Regions from separate parts of the Paenibacillus sp. FSL E2-0177 genome, predicted to be linked through region 1. Evidence: riboswitches for the same ligand, from Rfam matches in the RefSeq annotation. Region 1 holds a riboswitch; each other region holds the start of a gene.
The links. Region 1 has a riboswitch for cyclic di-AMP ahead of MHI25_RS26395 (alpha/beta hydrolase). Riboswitches for the same ligand answer to the same signal wherever they lie in the genome.

Region 1 (5,125 bases):
AAAGTCTGATCGAACATTCCCCAATAGCTATTTTTCGTTATCATGATTATTGGCATCGGCAAGAGCCGGATGGGATTATGATGGGTTTGCTGCGAGAGCTGGATTGGTCAGACTATGTGGAAGAGCAGCAAGCGGCTGCTACGATTCTCACTATTCCTGCTATGACTGTAATGGAAGCTGCTCAGTATATTAAAAGTAAGCTAGGCATCTCTTATGTACGCGCTGCTGGTGACCTGTCTCTGTCCTGCAAACGCGTAGGGATATTAGTAGGTTACAGAGGAGGCGGGACGATGGCTATTCCGCTTTTTAATGATCACAATCTTGATTTAATTATTGCTGGAGAAGGACCAGAGTGGGAGACTCCGGAATATGTGCGGGATGCAGGGCACCAAGGCAAATCTAAAGCGCTCATCATGTTAGGTCATGCGGAGAGTGAAGCACCGGGGATGAAATATTTAGCTGAAATCTTAGCAGACAAATATCCCATGCTTCCTACCCGGTTCATTGCTGAACAACCCATCTATCAGATGGTTTAATCTGGGGAAATTAAGAGTACGGAATAAATAAACATATTATGGAGAAAATGAAGGGAAACAGGTCACTGAGAAAGGAGTGTTTCAATGGAAATTCCTTTGGAGGCTGATGAAGTATTAAGTCGGATCAAAAAGCTGCAAAGCGACGGAAGCTCGATCAGTAAAAAACAAGTGAAGCAAAGCGACCCAGAGCTTATGAGAAGTGCGCTGTTCTTTTTTCCAAGCTGGGAGCATGCATTGAAAAACGCCGATCTTTTGTAGCCATAGTATTGTAAAAGGAAGCTAAGTGGACAGGGGGAGATCTCTGATTCTGCTTAGCTTTTTTCTTTTTTATGAAATCATTCGTGCTGTTCATGTGAAATAATATTAACAAGCTTGCCAAACGGATCGGGGACATAGAAACGACGAACACCCCAAGGTACAGAAACTGGCCCAATATTGGTATTGAAGATTGTCGTTTCTTATTAAATAGGAAAGTACTGGTGAATCACCCCCTTTTTCGCTTGCTTCAGAGCTGTTTTTCTAAAGAAAACGAGTAAACAAGAGCAAAAGAAAGAGAAAATGAAGAGTATGCTTAATATGAAATGAAAAGCATTGCTTTCAACATTATTTTGACCAGAGCCCTCCTTTACAAGAAAACCTTACAAGAGTATGATTCATCTCAGAACTGAGAATTATCTTAAATTTACAATTACATAAGCAATCCGCTTAATTTCCGTTTCTGGAAAGCGGGGGAACCAACAACTGGCAGCCGATGTGAGAGTCGGCACTGGTTATGGGGTGAATCCTGTTCCGGGTGCATAATATGCATCCCTGCAGGTAGGGCAACTCTCACTGCCCGAATCCGACAGCTAACCTCGTAAGCGTATGGAGAGAGGATGAATGGCGTGTTTAGTGATGAATAGCCACAGAGAATCCCTCTGTGGTTTTTTGCTGCGTTTTTAAGCAGATATAGTCGTAGAATTTATTATGAAAGAGGTGTTACCTTTGCCTATCGCTAAACTGAACGGAACTTCGCTCTATTATGAAATCAATGGAACTGGCACTCCGGTTGTGTTTATCCATGGACATGGATTAACACACAGTATGTTCAAACCACAGCTGGAGTATTTTTCCGATAAATATAAAGTGATTTTGTGCGATTTACGGGGGAATGGCAAGTCTGGTAAACTGCTGGAGGCCCCACATGAGATTATTGAGACGCAATGTCTGGATCTGATTATGCTGTTGAATGACCTAGGTATCCGTGAAGCAGTTTTTGTAGGAATCGCCTATGGTGGCTTAGTCGTTCAGCATATTGCCAAACAATATCCTGAGCGTGTAAAAGCCATTGTGGTCGCGGATAGCTTTTGTAGGACTCACGGATCAACAATAGTAGGGAAAATACAAACTATGGCAGCATATTGCAGTTTACTAATGTATTATCTCCCAAGCGAGCTGGTGTTGCCTTCGATTCGGATGATGTACCGAGAGCGCTGGAGTCTGGCCTACAATGAGATTAGAAGAGGACTGCTGGACAAACGCCCCCGGGAGTTATATCGGCAAAGGCTGGCTACGAGCCATGTTGATTACACCAGATGTTTAAAGGCTTTTAAACGTCCTGCATTATGTATTGTGGGGGACTTTAATGAATTTGGAGTGAATTGTATGAAGGAAATGGTGTCTCAGCTGCCGCAGGCGCAGTTGGCGATTATTCCGAACGCATTAGATCCAAGTAATCTGTGCCAACCGGAGCAATTCAATGCGATTCTTCAGCGTTTCTTAGAGAAGCAGCAGGGCAGTCAGCAGATTAGCTGATCTATAGGGAGACCTTCACAAGCGAAGCGTTTAAGTGAGAAAATAGGCGTCCCATAGCCAGGGCGGAATGAGCTGGCTATGGGTCGTCTTTCTGGGAAGAACTTTAGGGGAATTCTCCCTAAAATGAAGGAGATTATGGCTCCTAGAACGTAGATTAGGGAAATCCTCCCTAATAATAGGATGTTTTTAGCCATAAATGGGTATTTGCATGAATTTTTAGGGAGGAATTCCCTAAAAACCTCATTTTAAAGCGATTATCGATGAACATTAGGGAGAATTTCCCTAATATAATGGATATCTAACTAAAGGCTGGCTCATCCGTAGTGAAATCTACGAATGAGCCAGCCTTTGGTTATTTTACTAACCGATGGATGTTGAACATTTACAAGCATATTGTACCTAGAACGCCACTTAATGTCCCTACCCTACCACAGCACCAAATATAGCTCACCAGACGTGGGAAAGAACAATAGACTCTAAATAGTTATAGAAGGAGGCGTAGTAAGCAACGCATCTGCTACTCTTGCATTTTGTACAATGCGATCTACTCGTGTAAGATTAAGATAATTCATACTAAAGGAGCTGAGTCATGATGTCTCAAGCTGAAACTATAAAACTGACTTCATTATCTTCAAAAGGGGGCTGCGGCTGCAAAATCGGTCCCGCCGATCTCATGCAGGTTATTCGTAGTCTGCCACCAACTGTTCCTAACCCGGATCTACTTGTAGGTCTTGATACTAGTGATGATGCAGGGGTGTATCGTTTAAGTGATGAATTAGCGTTAGTGCAAACTGTTGATTTTTTCACGCCGATCGTGGATGATCCCTATTCATTTGGTCAAATTGCAGCAGCCAATGCATTAAGCGATATTTATGCGATGGGTGGAAAGCCGCTTACGGTGCTTAATATTGTGGCCTTTCCTATTTCTGTTTTAGATAAAAGCATTCTCGGTGACATTTTGCGCGGTGCAGCGGATAAAGTACAGGAAGCAGGAGCTACTCTTGTGGGCGGACATTCCATCGACGATAAAGAGCCCAAATTCGGATTGGCCGTTACGGGCCTTGTGCATCCTGACAAAGTAAGAACGAATGCGGGCGCCAAGGTGGGAGACAAGCTGATTCTAACGAAGCCTATCGGTGTGGGGATCTTAACAACTTCCATTAAAAAGGATCAGCTATCTCCTGAAGAAACCACACGCCTTACGACAGTAATGTCTACTTTGAATAAAAAAGCGGCTGAAATCATGGAGCCTTATGATGTACATGCTTGTACAGATGTTACCGGATTTGGGCTACTGGGACATGCCTCGGAAATGGCTAAAGGGAGCGGCACGGGCCTGATCATTCGTCAAGGCGATGTACCGATGCTGCCAAGAGTAAGAGAGCTTGCGGAGCAGGGATTTGTTCCAGGAGGCACTAAGAATAACTTTGCCCATCTGGAAGGCAGCATTCTTTATCCGGAGGAGATGGACCAACTAAGCCGCTATATTCTATGTGACGCTGTGACTTCTGGCGGACTGCTGATCTCTGTGGCCCCTGAACAAAGCGAAGATTTGCTAAAAGAGTTAGTAGATGCAGGGGTAGAAGCGGCATTGATCGGAGAGGTAACGGAAGAGCATCCGGGTCAGATTACAGTTATAGCTGCTGTGGAATAACTGTTGTATATCAGCTTAGAGCAAATTATGAAGGTTAGCCACCAGAGGAGAGAGCATATTGTTTCAGGACATTACACTGGAAGAACTTAGAGTGTTAAAAAACAAGAAGCAGATCACCATTATTGATGTTAGATCTCCTTCTGAATATAAAGATGCAACGCTGCCGGATAGTTTGAATATTCCTTTTTTTGATGATCAGGAACGGGCTGAAGTAGGGACGTTGTATAAACAGACAAGTGTGCAGGCCGCGAAAGAACGTGGTTTGGAGATTGCTGCGGCAAAACTGCCTTCTTTTGTCAAAGAATTTGCAGCGATTCAAGGAGACAAAGCTGTATTCTGCTGGAGGGGAGGTATGCGCAGCCGTACAACTGCGACCGTACTCTCTTTAATGGATATTCATGCTTACCGGCTGATAGGCGGCTATAAGGCTTATCGTAAATGGGTGCTCGACGAATTGGAGTCCTATGAATGTAAGGCGAAGTCTTATGTGATTCACGGAAATACAGGCACAGGTAAAACCAATCTGTTACACCGCCTGAAAGCGCAAGGCTACCCCGTTCTGGATTTGGAAGGGATGGCAGGTCATCGTGGTTCTATTTTTGGTGAGATTGGCCTTCGTGCGAACAATCAAAAAACGTTCGATAGTCTTCTTTTAGAGGAGTTAATTAAGATCGGGGATTCTCCTTATGTACTATTTGAAGCGGAGAGCAAAAAGATTGGTAAGGTAGTAATGCCCCCATTTATGGCCGAGCAAAAAGAGAGCGGAACGCAGATCTGGATTGAGATGCCTTTGCATGCCAGAGTGGAGCAAATCCTTGAGGATTATCGGCCAGAAGAATACAAGGAACAATGTATTTCTGCATTTTGGAGTATTAAATCCCGAATTCATATCCCTGTTGCGGCAGAAATCGAGCGATGCTTGCAGGCAGATTTGTTCGGCGAAGCTGTGGCGCTGCTGCTAGAGTATTACTACGACCCTAGATACGATTATACGTCCACTCAGTATGAAGGCATTGAGAGAGTTACTTTTAAAGTGAATAATCTGGATGAAGCTGAGACTGCTGTGCGTTCTTTTTTAAAACATCAAGAAGTATAAGTTTCGCGTTATGGTTAAAGGGGGCTTTACTTAATATGATCTATT
Region 2 (5,125 bases), 1.0 Mb from region 1:
GCGGAATCCAAGCCCATCGATATAAACCCACCAGCCAATAGGAATTACATTCGGATCTACTGCAATTGTACGACCTTCCGTTACGCGTGTTCCGGAGGCAGTTTTAGTACCTATCCCTGGCTCTTCTGACGAATAAGCTGTCATGGAGACGTTCTTAATCATCTTCTTGTACTCAAAGTCTACGCCAGCCTTGCTTGTGACGTTCTTAGTCTTAGCGCTAACTTTAGTCGTTTTGGAGGTAGTGCTTGATTTGGAAGTTGTTGTAGCTTTAGCAACTACAGTAGGCTTAGGAAGTGCTTTAGTACCAACGGCAATGATCTTATCTTTTGTTACCGTTTGTACTTCCTTGCCGATCATGCGCATAGAGGCCAGTTCTCCGTCTTGATAGATCTTTTCAATATGCTGAACCATGACGCCTGGTTTGCCTGCCTGTGCCACTCTAACTGTTCCCACAGTAAGGGAGGGATCTGCTGTCTTAATAACACGGAAAGGTAAGTTAGTTGTTCGCTGTACCGTTTGCTTGTTGATACGAACGATCTTAATCTCCATGTCAGCAGAGATGGTGGTGTCTAACGAAGGAAAAATCTTATCATAGCCTTCTAGGTTGATACCCAGTTTGTCAATCGCTTGACCGATAGTGTCTTCGGTCGTATATAACGTTTTTGTTGCTCCGTCCGCAGTAAGGCTAAATTTCTGCGCACGATTGATAACGACACGGTCACCGTCTTTTATTTCATCACTCAGACCTAAAGATAATTCATCATGCGGCTGCAGCGAAATTTGCTCTTTCTCCAACACATCACCAAGAAGTGCTTCTCGCGTTTCAAGTGTCTGTGTTTGCCCGTCTATTACTAAAACTAATTGTTTATTACTTTGACCGTGTACGTACAGCAGAATTAACAGCGCGATTGCGATTGAAATCACACCTGCAAGTAAAAGTACGCGAGTATTTACTTGCTCCCACCGTAATGCGAAAGACCTGCTGGATGACTGCGAATCATGGGATACCTCTGGTTGGAATAAGCCCATTCTCTCCATCCTCCTTACATAGCCTCGTCGTCAATTTGTATATCATGAGGACTGAATTTCTTTGACGAAACTATTTGAGATTGTCACAGGATACGCACGTATTAACTTAGCGTCTCCTGCTCATGGATCGCCTGCTCGGCACAGCTACTCCCACACCTGTTATATAACAGTATGCGGGCAACATTCAGTTTATTCAAAAATAAAGAAGCCTAAAAAGAGTTCTCTTGAGGACTCTTTCGTGGCTTCTCCGATGTCAGAATACGCGGGAATGTTTGTGCACGAGGTTGCCTCTCTTACTTGCGCTTACGGGGTTAGCTGTCGGGTTCGGACGAAAGAGAGACGCCCTATTTCAGGTCACCCGCTCACGGCGGTTGCCCTTAAATTCACCCCAAAGACCACGTGAAGAAATCAAATATTGTTCTGCGGCAATTCCTAGTCGTATTCAAGATACAGGCATGCGGCAGTTCAATATTGGTTCCCCCGTTCTCCATACGGAGACTCAGCGAGACGATCCATGAATCAATGGCTGTCACAATAACAACAGCTCACATCACTGAAAAGATGATATCCTGTTTTGATGCATGTTGTAAAGGACGATTCAACCACGTTTACGCAAATATATGGTTAAAATATTGTAATAATCAGCCGTTTTTATATTAAAAAAGTTTAATATATCGGCCATTCTCTATTTTTCACCCGTTTTACTCCTGTTTTCAGACAATCCCAAATCGTTCCAGTGCGTTCGTATACGTAATTTTAGCCAATTCTTCCCATGTTAACCCTTTAATTTCAGCCGCAGCCTCTGCTACTAACTTCACATGAGCACTCTCATTTCGCTTGCCTCGGAAGGGGTGTGGAGTCAAATATGGAGCGTCTGTTTCGATCAATAATCGGTCCAATGGCGTCTGTGCAAGCACCTCTTTAGGCACTCTGGCATTTTTGAACGTGATCGGTCCTCCAAATGACAAATGAAATCCTAGATCTAGACACATTTTTGCGGTTTCCCAGCTGCCTGAGAAAGAATGCATTACGCCACCAATTTCATTTGCTTTTTCCTCCCGTAAAATCCGTACGACATCTTCATGGGCATCACGGTCATGTATGCAGATTGGCATTTTTAGTTCACGGGCTAGTCCAATTTGTTTGCGGAAGACCTCCTGCTGCACATCCTTGGGAGAGGTATCCCAATAATAATCCAACCCAATCTCTCCGATGGCCACCACTTTCTCATGGCTGCAAAGAGAGGCGATCCAATCGAGGTCCCCCTCTTTCATATCAATCGCATCCTGTGGATGCCAGCCCACCGCTGCATAAATATAATCATAAGATTCAGCCAGCTTCATCGTTGAAGGGATCGTTTCCCGATTAAATCCAATATTGATCATCTTGCTAACTCCGGCCTCTACTGCACGAGCTATAACTTCCTCGCGATCCTCGTCGAATTGAGGCGCATCTAAATGTGTATGAGTGTCGAACAGATACATTTTAAAGCTCACTCCTTGTTGTTTTTATCAATAGTTCCATAAATATTTGTATTATTTTGCAAAAATCTCTGCTACAGAAGAGGGCAACCGTGTAAGGGCTTTTTTCAGCTTATCCTGTGGGAAATATAGGTGATATCTGCCACGATGAATCCCGCTTATTGAGCGCACAATATCCGATACCTCTGAAATTTCCCGCAATTGCTCATTCCGATCAAGCAGTAAAATTTGATTATTGTCGAAGGCTGCTCCTGGACGGAACACATCATAAGGCAAATCTGTCGGATAATCAATCTCTAAGTCATATTCTGGGTTAAGTCCCGCTCCCGCAAAACTGCTGCGGATTTCCGTAATCATATCTGTATCCAAATTCTCGATCTCTACATATTTATACAGTTTACGATGAATAAAACGGGTACACAAGTCGCTTAATAACTCATCTTCTTCAAGGGTCCATTGCATAAAAGCAGTCTGTACCAGTGCCTCATCAAGCATTAAATATTGCTTCACTGTTACTTCTCCTCGAAAGAGATCTTCCAGCGGAGCGATCATAAAGCGAAATTTGTATCCCTCTTGGAACAACTCTTTAGCTCTACGGAAGATTTGACGCAAAATAATTTCAGAGCTGCGCGTCACCGGATGAAAATATACCTGCCAGTACATTTGATAACGCGACATTAAATAATCTTCAATGGCATGCATACCTGATTCTTTTACTACAATCCGCCCATTATAAGGACGAAGCATTCTCAAAATCCGATCAATATCGATGGTTCCATAGTTTACACCTGTATAGTACGCATCACGCAGCAAATAATCCATACGATCAGCATCCAGTGGACTGGAAACCAAATTGACAACAATTTCATGCTCATATGTCTTAGAGATAACTGAGGCTACTTTACGAGGAAAATCTTCCTCCACATCACGCAATATTTCGGTAATCTCCGTGTCCTCCAAAATAATCCGGCAGGTCCAATCCTCATGGTTCATTTCAAAAGCTTCTTCTATAGAATGTGAAAATGGGCCATGCCCTAAATCATGCAGCAAAGCCGCACACAAAGTAAGCAAACTTTCTTCTGGAATCCAATCCTTATACCCGCTGCGCTCAAATTGCGAAATGATTCTGCGTGTAATTTCATATACTCCTAAAGAATGAGAAAAACGACTATGCTCTGCACCATGAAAAGTGAGATATGAGGTACCTAACTGGCGAATCCGGCGTAAACGCTGAAATTCTTTTGTATTAATTAGTCGCCAAATAATCGTATCCTGTACGTGAATATAATTATGAACGGGATCCTTGAAAACTTTTTCTTCCGTGAGCGGCTGCTTCATGAGATCAACTCCTTCTAATAATTTAATATGATTTTAACTAATATCAGTATATAATAAGTAATTATGTCGTACTTTGTCGAAAAGTATCATTTTTGGTCTTGGTAAATCGACAAAATGCTTTCAGGGTAATTCTTAATTTTTATAGGGACATTCAAAGTTCTTATGGAAATTTTCTTATTCAGCCTATGAAAAAAGGTTGACTGATTTGGGAATCGTTGGTATTATAAGTATCATAAAACAGTGAACAATGTCGAATAATGACGTTTTTGGAACATTGAGAGGAGTAACGATTGTTATGATGAAATCAACAGGAATTGTAAGAAAAGTAGACGAACTTGGACGGGTTGTTATTCCTATTGAATTACGCCGTACACTTGGCATTGGCGAAAAGGACGCACTGGAAATTTACGTTGATGGCGAACGGATTATGCTTAAAAAGTATGAGCCTGCCTGCATTTTCTGTGGCAACGCTGAGAACGTAACTTACTTTAAAGGAAAAATAGTTTGTCATGAATGCATATCTTCCATCCCTACCCCTGTGACAAACTAAATTAAATAGTATATAATAGAACTAATCAAATTGTTAATTCTAACCTTTTCATATCTCCTTGACCTCCCGTGACCGCGGGAGGTATTTTTTATGTCTGGGTTTGCCCTCCTGGTTATCCCCTTCCTAAGGGCAATGTGCTTCAAGACGGAACTAGTAATACTTAGTTGTATTTCTTACAGTTATTTTAAATGCTTTTTACCATTAAACGAATTAATTGTATTTTGTACACTTATATTTCCTATATCTCCGTGAAATCAATCCTTTCCACCTTTATAACTGTATGAAGTACAACTAAACGAACAAATACATAAAAAAATTCAAAAATAACTGTACAAAATACATTTAACCCGCAGATAAATCATTCAAGCTCGAAACGGCTCCGAAAATCCTTAGTTATTCTAGGAATTCGTCTATAACACTTACTCTTCTGCTCTATCAAGCAACGCATTATAAATATCCCGTTTGGCTACACCCCGGTCTGATGCCGCTTTTTTCATAGCCTCTTTCCGTGGTACATCCTGTGCTTCGTAATGAGCTACATGATCTTCAATGCTTAACTGACGCCACCACGCCGATTCTGCGATTTCTGCATCTTCCTTGCTCTCCCCTTCTACGACAATAACATATTCGCCTAGCGGAGGATGTTCAGCCAGCCATAGTGTACATTCCTCAATCGAACCGCGTAGAAACTCCTCATATCTTTTCGTTAATTCACGTGCCAACACAA
Region 3 (5,125 bases), 2.1 Mb from region 1:
TGGGCATTACAGCTCCCCCTTCCGCTTACTCGCTAAATAAATAAAGAACGGTACGCCGATGATGGCAATTAAAGCTCCTAGCGGTGTCTCATAAGGTGCATTTATCATTCTTGCGGCAATATCTGCAAAGATAATCAATAAGCTCCCTAGAACTGCCGAGCAAGGGATAATCCAGCGGTAGTCCACTCCAACGAAATAACGTGTAACATGTGGAATAATTAGTCCTATAAAAGCAATCGGGCCAACCGTTGAAACCGCGCTTCCAGCTAAGATAACCACAACAATCATACATGCCAATTGAACTATCCTTGTCCGCTGCCCCAGACCAACCGCTACTTCTCTTCCTAAGCTGAGCAATGTGACGGATCGTGATAACATCATTGCTGCAATTAAGGCTACGGCCACCCAAGGGAATATAATCTTGATCTGAGTCCAGCTAGCTCCACCCATCCCACCAGCTAACCAGAAGGCTATGTCCTGAGATAAGTTGAAAAGAATAGCTACTCCCTGACTAATAGCAACCAATAAAGCACTAACTGCCGAACCTGCTAATGTCAATCGCAAGGGGGTCAGGCCATTAAAAGAAAGCGAACCGATTCCGAATACGATAAAAGAGGCCACAGCGGCACCGATAAAGCAATACAACATTAGTGAAGTGAATGAGAGTGAGGGTGCAAAAGCAAATACTATGGCCAGCGCTACCCCTGCTCCTGCATTCAAGCCTAACAGCCCTGAATCCGCAAGCGGGTTTCTTGTCATCCCCTGCATGATAGCCCCTGCTACTGCGAAGCAAGCACCGACTAAGGCGCCAGCAATAGCACGTGGAAATCGCAGTTCTCTAATTACCTGATGTTTTTGTAAATCTGGATTGAAATGAAATATAGCTTCCCATACCGTAGCTAACTTGATATCTGCTGCACCTACTGAGACCGAAAGTGCCAATCCGAAGGCAATGGCAGCAAGTCCAAAAATAAGAATACCAATGGCAGCTGCCGGTCGGGTATGTAGAGCTTTTTTGGGTTCATTTTTAATACGATTTGCGAAATCTGAGGGTGAAACCATGAGTCGTCTCCTTATTCAATAGTTACAATGGTTTATATGATAACAACAATCATTCTCATTATCGCAAAAATATTTATGTTGTACAATTGCAGGATCGATTTTTCCGTACTATGGGATTGGTTTATAAAAAAATGGTGCAGATCTTTGTATCACGAGATACTTGATCTGCACGCTCTTCCCCACCGAAATGATCAGTCTCATTCATGGTGAATTACGACTTTTATTTCACAAGACTTTTTAGCACATCGTCAATGATTTTGCTGCCAGCGTTCGCACCACTGTAAAGCCAGCTGCTTGTTGAGCTCATTTCATGCACATTTCCAGCTTTTACAGCTGGGATGCCCTTCCAGATTGCACTATCTAGGATCTCCGAACCCTCAGTCTTATCACTATTTACAAGGAAAATATGATCTGCGGTCAGCTCAGAAAGCTTCTCTAGTGAGATCGGATTCCAAGTTGCTCTTGTTCCTACTGGGATCTCTGTTACTAAGTTAGGCAGCGTTACGCCAAGGTCTGTATATAATACAGCTCCACTGCTGCGGGTTTCGTCTACAATATAGAAGTTTTTTTGCACCAACCATAAAATAGCCGCGGACTCTTGTCCAATAGCTCCTGCAAGCTGTTCTTTCGCAGCCGCTGCTTTAACATCATAATCTTTAATGGCTTTTTCTGCTTCAGGGGTTTTGTTCAAAATCTCACCCATCTTGAGCAACGATTTGCGCCAATCTTGATTTAGTTCATCCCCAATTACATAAGTGGGTGCAATCTTATTCAACTGATCGTAAATCCCGTTCTGAACAGAAGACTCCGATGGGATGATAATAAGATCCGGAGCAAAGCTGGTTACAGCCTCTAACGGAAGGTCGTAACTAATTGTAGGAACATCCTTCAATTCAGTGGCCAGATAATCCTGAACGCCGTTTGTAACTGACCATTGAGCTACTGGAGTTACACCCAGAGTTACCAAAGAGTCTTCCAAATATGAACCCAGAACGCGCTGTGGATTAGCCGGAATCGTTACTTTATGACCCATTGCATCTGTTAACGTCTTAGGTGCAGCAGGTGCCTCTGTAGATTCTGCTGTAGGCGCTGTTGTAGGCGCTGTTCCTGCATTTGATGAGCTTTCAGCATTATTATTACCACAAGCGGAAAGTATTAGCGTCATCACTATTAGTCCGCTCATCGTCACTTTCATGCTTCCTGATCTTTTTCTGTTAAGCCAAAACATTAAAAACCCTCCTATATGTAACTGCTTTGATATTCAAAGGTGACCTTTACCTCTGCTTCACTTTTAAATGATATTGATTCTCATTCTCTGTGTCAACATATAAATTTCAAATTCTGTGGATTTGCAACAATTTCCTTCATATAAAATACAAAAGAGGTTATATTCCGAACGTTCCGGATATAACCTCATCTTTAATCTTCTACTTATTTATTTAAATGATACGGGACAGTCGCTACTACAACGTCCTTTTGATTCATTAGATACGAGCGGATTAAAAAGCTGGTCTGATTATGAAGCACGGCTTGCCACCAATGTTTGGTAATAAACTGTGGAATCAGAATCGTGATGTGATCCGTCGCAGCGGTCTTCCACTCTACCGTATCGATAAACTTCACTAACGGACGAATGATACTACGATATCTGGAACGAAGAACAATCAGGCGTACACCTGGATTCCATTCCTCCCACCGTTGCTCCATCTTATGAATGTCTTCTTCATCAAAGCCTACATACACAGCAACAACATTATCTGTTAGAGACTTCGCATAGCTGATGGAATGTAATACAGCACGTGTAACCCCTGCAACAGGAACAACTACAGTACTTCCTTTAATTACAGGTTTATCAGTAGCCGGACATATACGCAGTTGATCCGCAGTGTTCAAATAATGCTTATGAATACGGTGGAACACGAACATTACAGCAGGTAAGAAAATGAATGCCATCCATACGCTCGAGAATTTAGTAATGATAAATATAAGCGTAATCGTCAATGTAGTCAGCATACCGATGGTATTTACTACAAATCTTTTCACCCATCCAGCGGGTCTTGTTTTGATCCAATGCACCATCATCCCCAGTTGGGATAAGGTAAAAGGAATGAACACGCCTACCGCATATAGTGGAATCAAACCTTCCGTATTCCCATGGAATGCAGTCACAAGTATGATAGACATAACTCCTAGAAAAATAATGCCGTTTGAGAAGCCCAGGCGGTCACCACGGACCATAAATGCATGTGGCAGATATTTATCTTTTGCAAACATAAAGGCGAGCAGCGGAAACGCTGAATATGCTGTATTAGCTGCCAAGAACAAAATCACTGCTGTAATCCCTTGAATGAAAAAGTACAATCCGCCACGGCCAAAGGTCGATTCAGCGATCTGAGAGACAACCGTAGCCTTTTCATCTGGCACAATACCATACCAATACGCCAGCACAGTGATTCCGGTAAACATAAAGCCAAGGATAAGTCCCATGATCATTAGCGTCTTGGCTGCATTCTTCTCAGCGGGTGCTTTAAAGTTTGGGATCGCATTAGATACGGCCTCAACCCCCGTTAGGGCTGAACAACCAGAGCTAAACGCTTTTAATAGTAGAAACAAACTTACATTAGATACGGCGCTGCCTATTTCAGGAACATTCGCATGCGCGCCACCCATTGCATATTTAACGATACCGGAGATAATCAGAACAACAATCGAAACCACAAACAAATACACTGGAATTGCGATAAATGAAGCCGATTCAGTCACTCCGCGAAGATTAATGATTGTTAATAAAACGATAACAGATACAGCGATGAGAACAGTATGATTATGAAGACTTGGAAAAGCCGATGTGATCGCATCCGTCCCTGCCGAGGCACTAACCGCTACGGTAAGAATGTAATCCACCAATAATGAACCCCCAGCGAGCAGCCCTGTCGGAATACCAAGATTACTCTTGGCTACGATATAAGCTCCGCCTCCTTGCGGATAAGCAAAAATCGTCTGCCGATAGGATAAAATCAGGATGGCCAGCAGGCCCAATACGGCTAATGCAATTGGCAGGGAATACCAGATGGCAGTAAACCCGGCAGCCACCAGTACAATCAGAATTTGTTCCGTTCCGTAGGCTACAGACGAGAGCGCATCAGAAGACAGGACAGCCAGTGCTTTAACCTTGGATAACTTTTCATGATCGAGTTCATTCGACTTCATCGGACGTCCGATCAATAGTCGTTTTACCTTGCTTACCATGGTGGATACAGTTCCTTTCTTTGGGAGCTGAAACGGAATTTCCGTGCGCTGTTTTCATCGGTGGATTTCATAAATGCAGACACAAAAATAAGCATACGGAAATGATCCGCATGCTTATGCATGGTCATTTTCCCACCTTGCTTACGAGGTTAGCTGGCGGATTCGGGCTGTGGTTATAGCCCTACGGTAGAGGTCTGTTCGACCCGGTTCCGATTCACCCCATTGGCATGAATGCCAAGTTTGGTTCCCCCGTTTTTCCTAAGAAAATTCAGCGCATATTCAACTTCTCACAAGGTCTAATATTAGTCTACAAAGTGCCTACAGTAAAGCGTTGAAAAAAATGAAAAAAGAATGAAAAAACATCCAATAAGCTCAAATATAGCGTCTTATTGGATGCTCTCTTTCATTATCTTCAATTATCCCTCTAGCCCGTGATTTTAATACCTTTTCAGCTTTTTTGTACCTTCCAAAGTAAAAACTAAAATCCTAAGCTCTCCTCAGCATCTACTTCAATCACTTCTTCTTCCCTACGTCCATACCAAAGAAGGAGACTTATTAGAGCAAACGCTATTAAAGCTAACAAAGGAATCGTTATAAATCCGAAGTAGTTCAAGTAATCTTTATTACAAGGAACACCAACTGTACAAGGTAGAACTTTACTTAACGCTGGAATCTTCTGTTCCGCATAATGATAGATTGAGATACTGCCACCAATCAAACTTAATGGAAGCACATAAGGAATGATGCGCTTATCTCCACGGAAAGTGGCAATTCCCAACAAAAATAACTGCGGATACATAAAAATCCGCTGAAA

Region 2: it holds a riboswitch for cyclic di-AMP, as region 1 does, so the genes downstream of both, MHI25_RS00190 (3D domain-containing protein) here and MHI25_RS26395 (alpha/beta hydrolase) in region 1, are expected to answer to the same signal.
Region 3: it holds a riboswitch for cyclic di-AMP, as region 1 does, so the genes downstream of both, MHI25_RS16970 (APC family permease) here and MHI25_RS26395 (alpha/beta hydrolase) in region 1, are expected to answer to the same signal.

Annotation. Positions count from the first base shown of each region.
Region 1 is NZ_CP150307.1:5,934,848-5,939,972, reverse strand. It holds gene MHI25_RS26410 (Nif3-like dinuclear metal center hexameric protein) at 1-536, shown strand, start outside; gene MHI25_RS26405 (hypothetical protein) at 621-794, shown strand; partial or broken gene MHI25_RS26400 (glyoxalase) at 872-967, opposite strand; cyclic di-AMP (ydaO/yuaA leader) riboswitch at 1,229-1,415, shown strand; gene MHI25_RS26395 (alpha/beta hydrolase) at 1,503-2,330, shown strand; gene selD (selenide, water dikinase SelD) at 2,923-3,984, shown strand; gene mnmH (tRNA 2-selenouridine(34) synthase MnmH) at 4,043-5,080, shown strand; gene MHI25_RS26380 (cysteine desulfurase family protein) at 5,116-5,125, shown strand, end outside.
Region 2 is NZ_CP150307.1:38,478-43,602, reverse strand. It holds gene MHI25_RS00190 (3D domain-containing protein) at 1-1,029, opposite strand, end outside; cyclic di-AMP (ydaO/yuaA leader) riboswitch at 1,315-1,544, opposite strand; gene MHI25_RS00185 (TatD family hydrolase) at 1,743-2,513, opposite strand; gene MHI25_RS00180 (HD domain-containing protein) at 2,565-3,848, opposite strand; gene MHI25_RS00175 (AbrB/MazE/SpoVT family DNA-binding domain-containing protein) at 4,144-4,398, shown strand; gene rsmI (16S rRNA (cytidine(1402)-2'-O)-methyltransferase) at 4,818-5,125, opposite strand, start outside.
Region 3 is NZ_CP150307.1:3,801,649-3,806,773, forward strand. It holds gene MHI25_RS16955 (iron ABC transporter permease) at 1-7, opposite strand, end outside; gene MHI25_RS16960 (iron ABC transporter permease) at 7-1,062, opposite strand; gene MHI25_RS16965 (iron-hydroxamate ABC transporter substrate-binding protein) at 1,283-2,290, opposite strand; gene MHI25_RS16970 (APC family permease) at 2,494-4,311, opposite strand; cyclic di-AMP (ydaO/yuaA leader) riboswitch at 4,436-4,595, opposite strand; gene MHI25_RS16975 (disulfide oxidoreductase) at 4,790-5,125, opposite strand, start outside.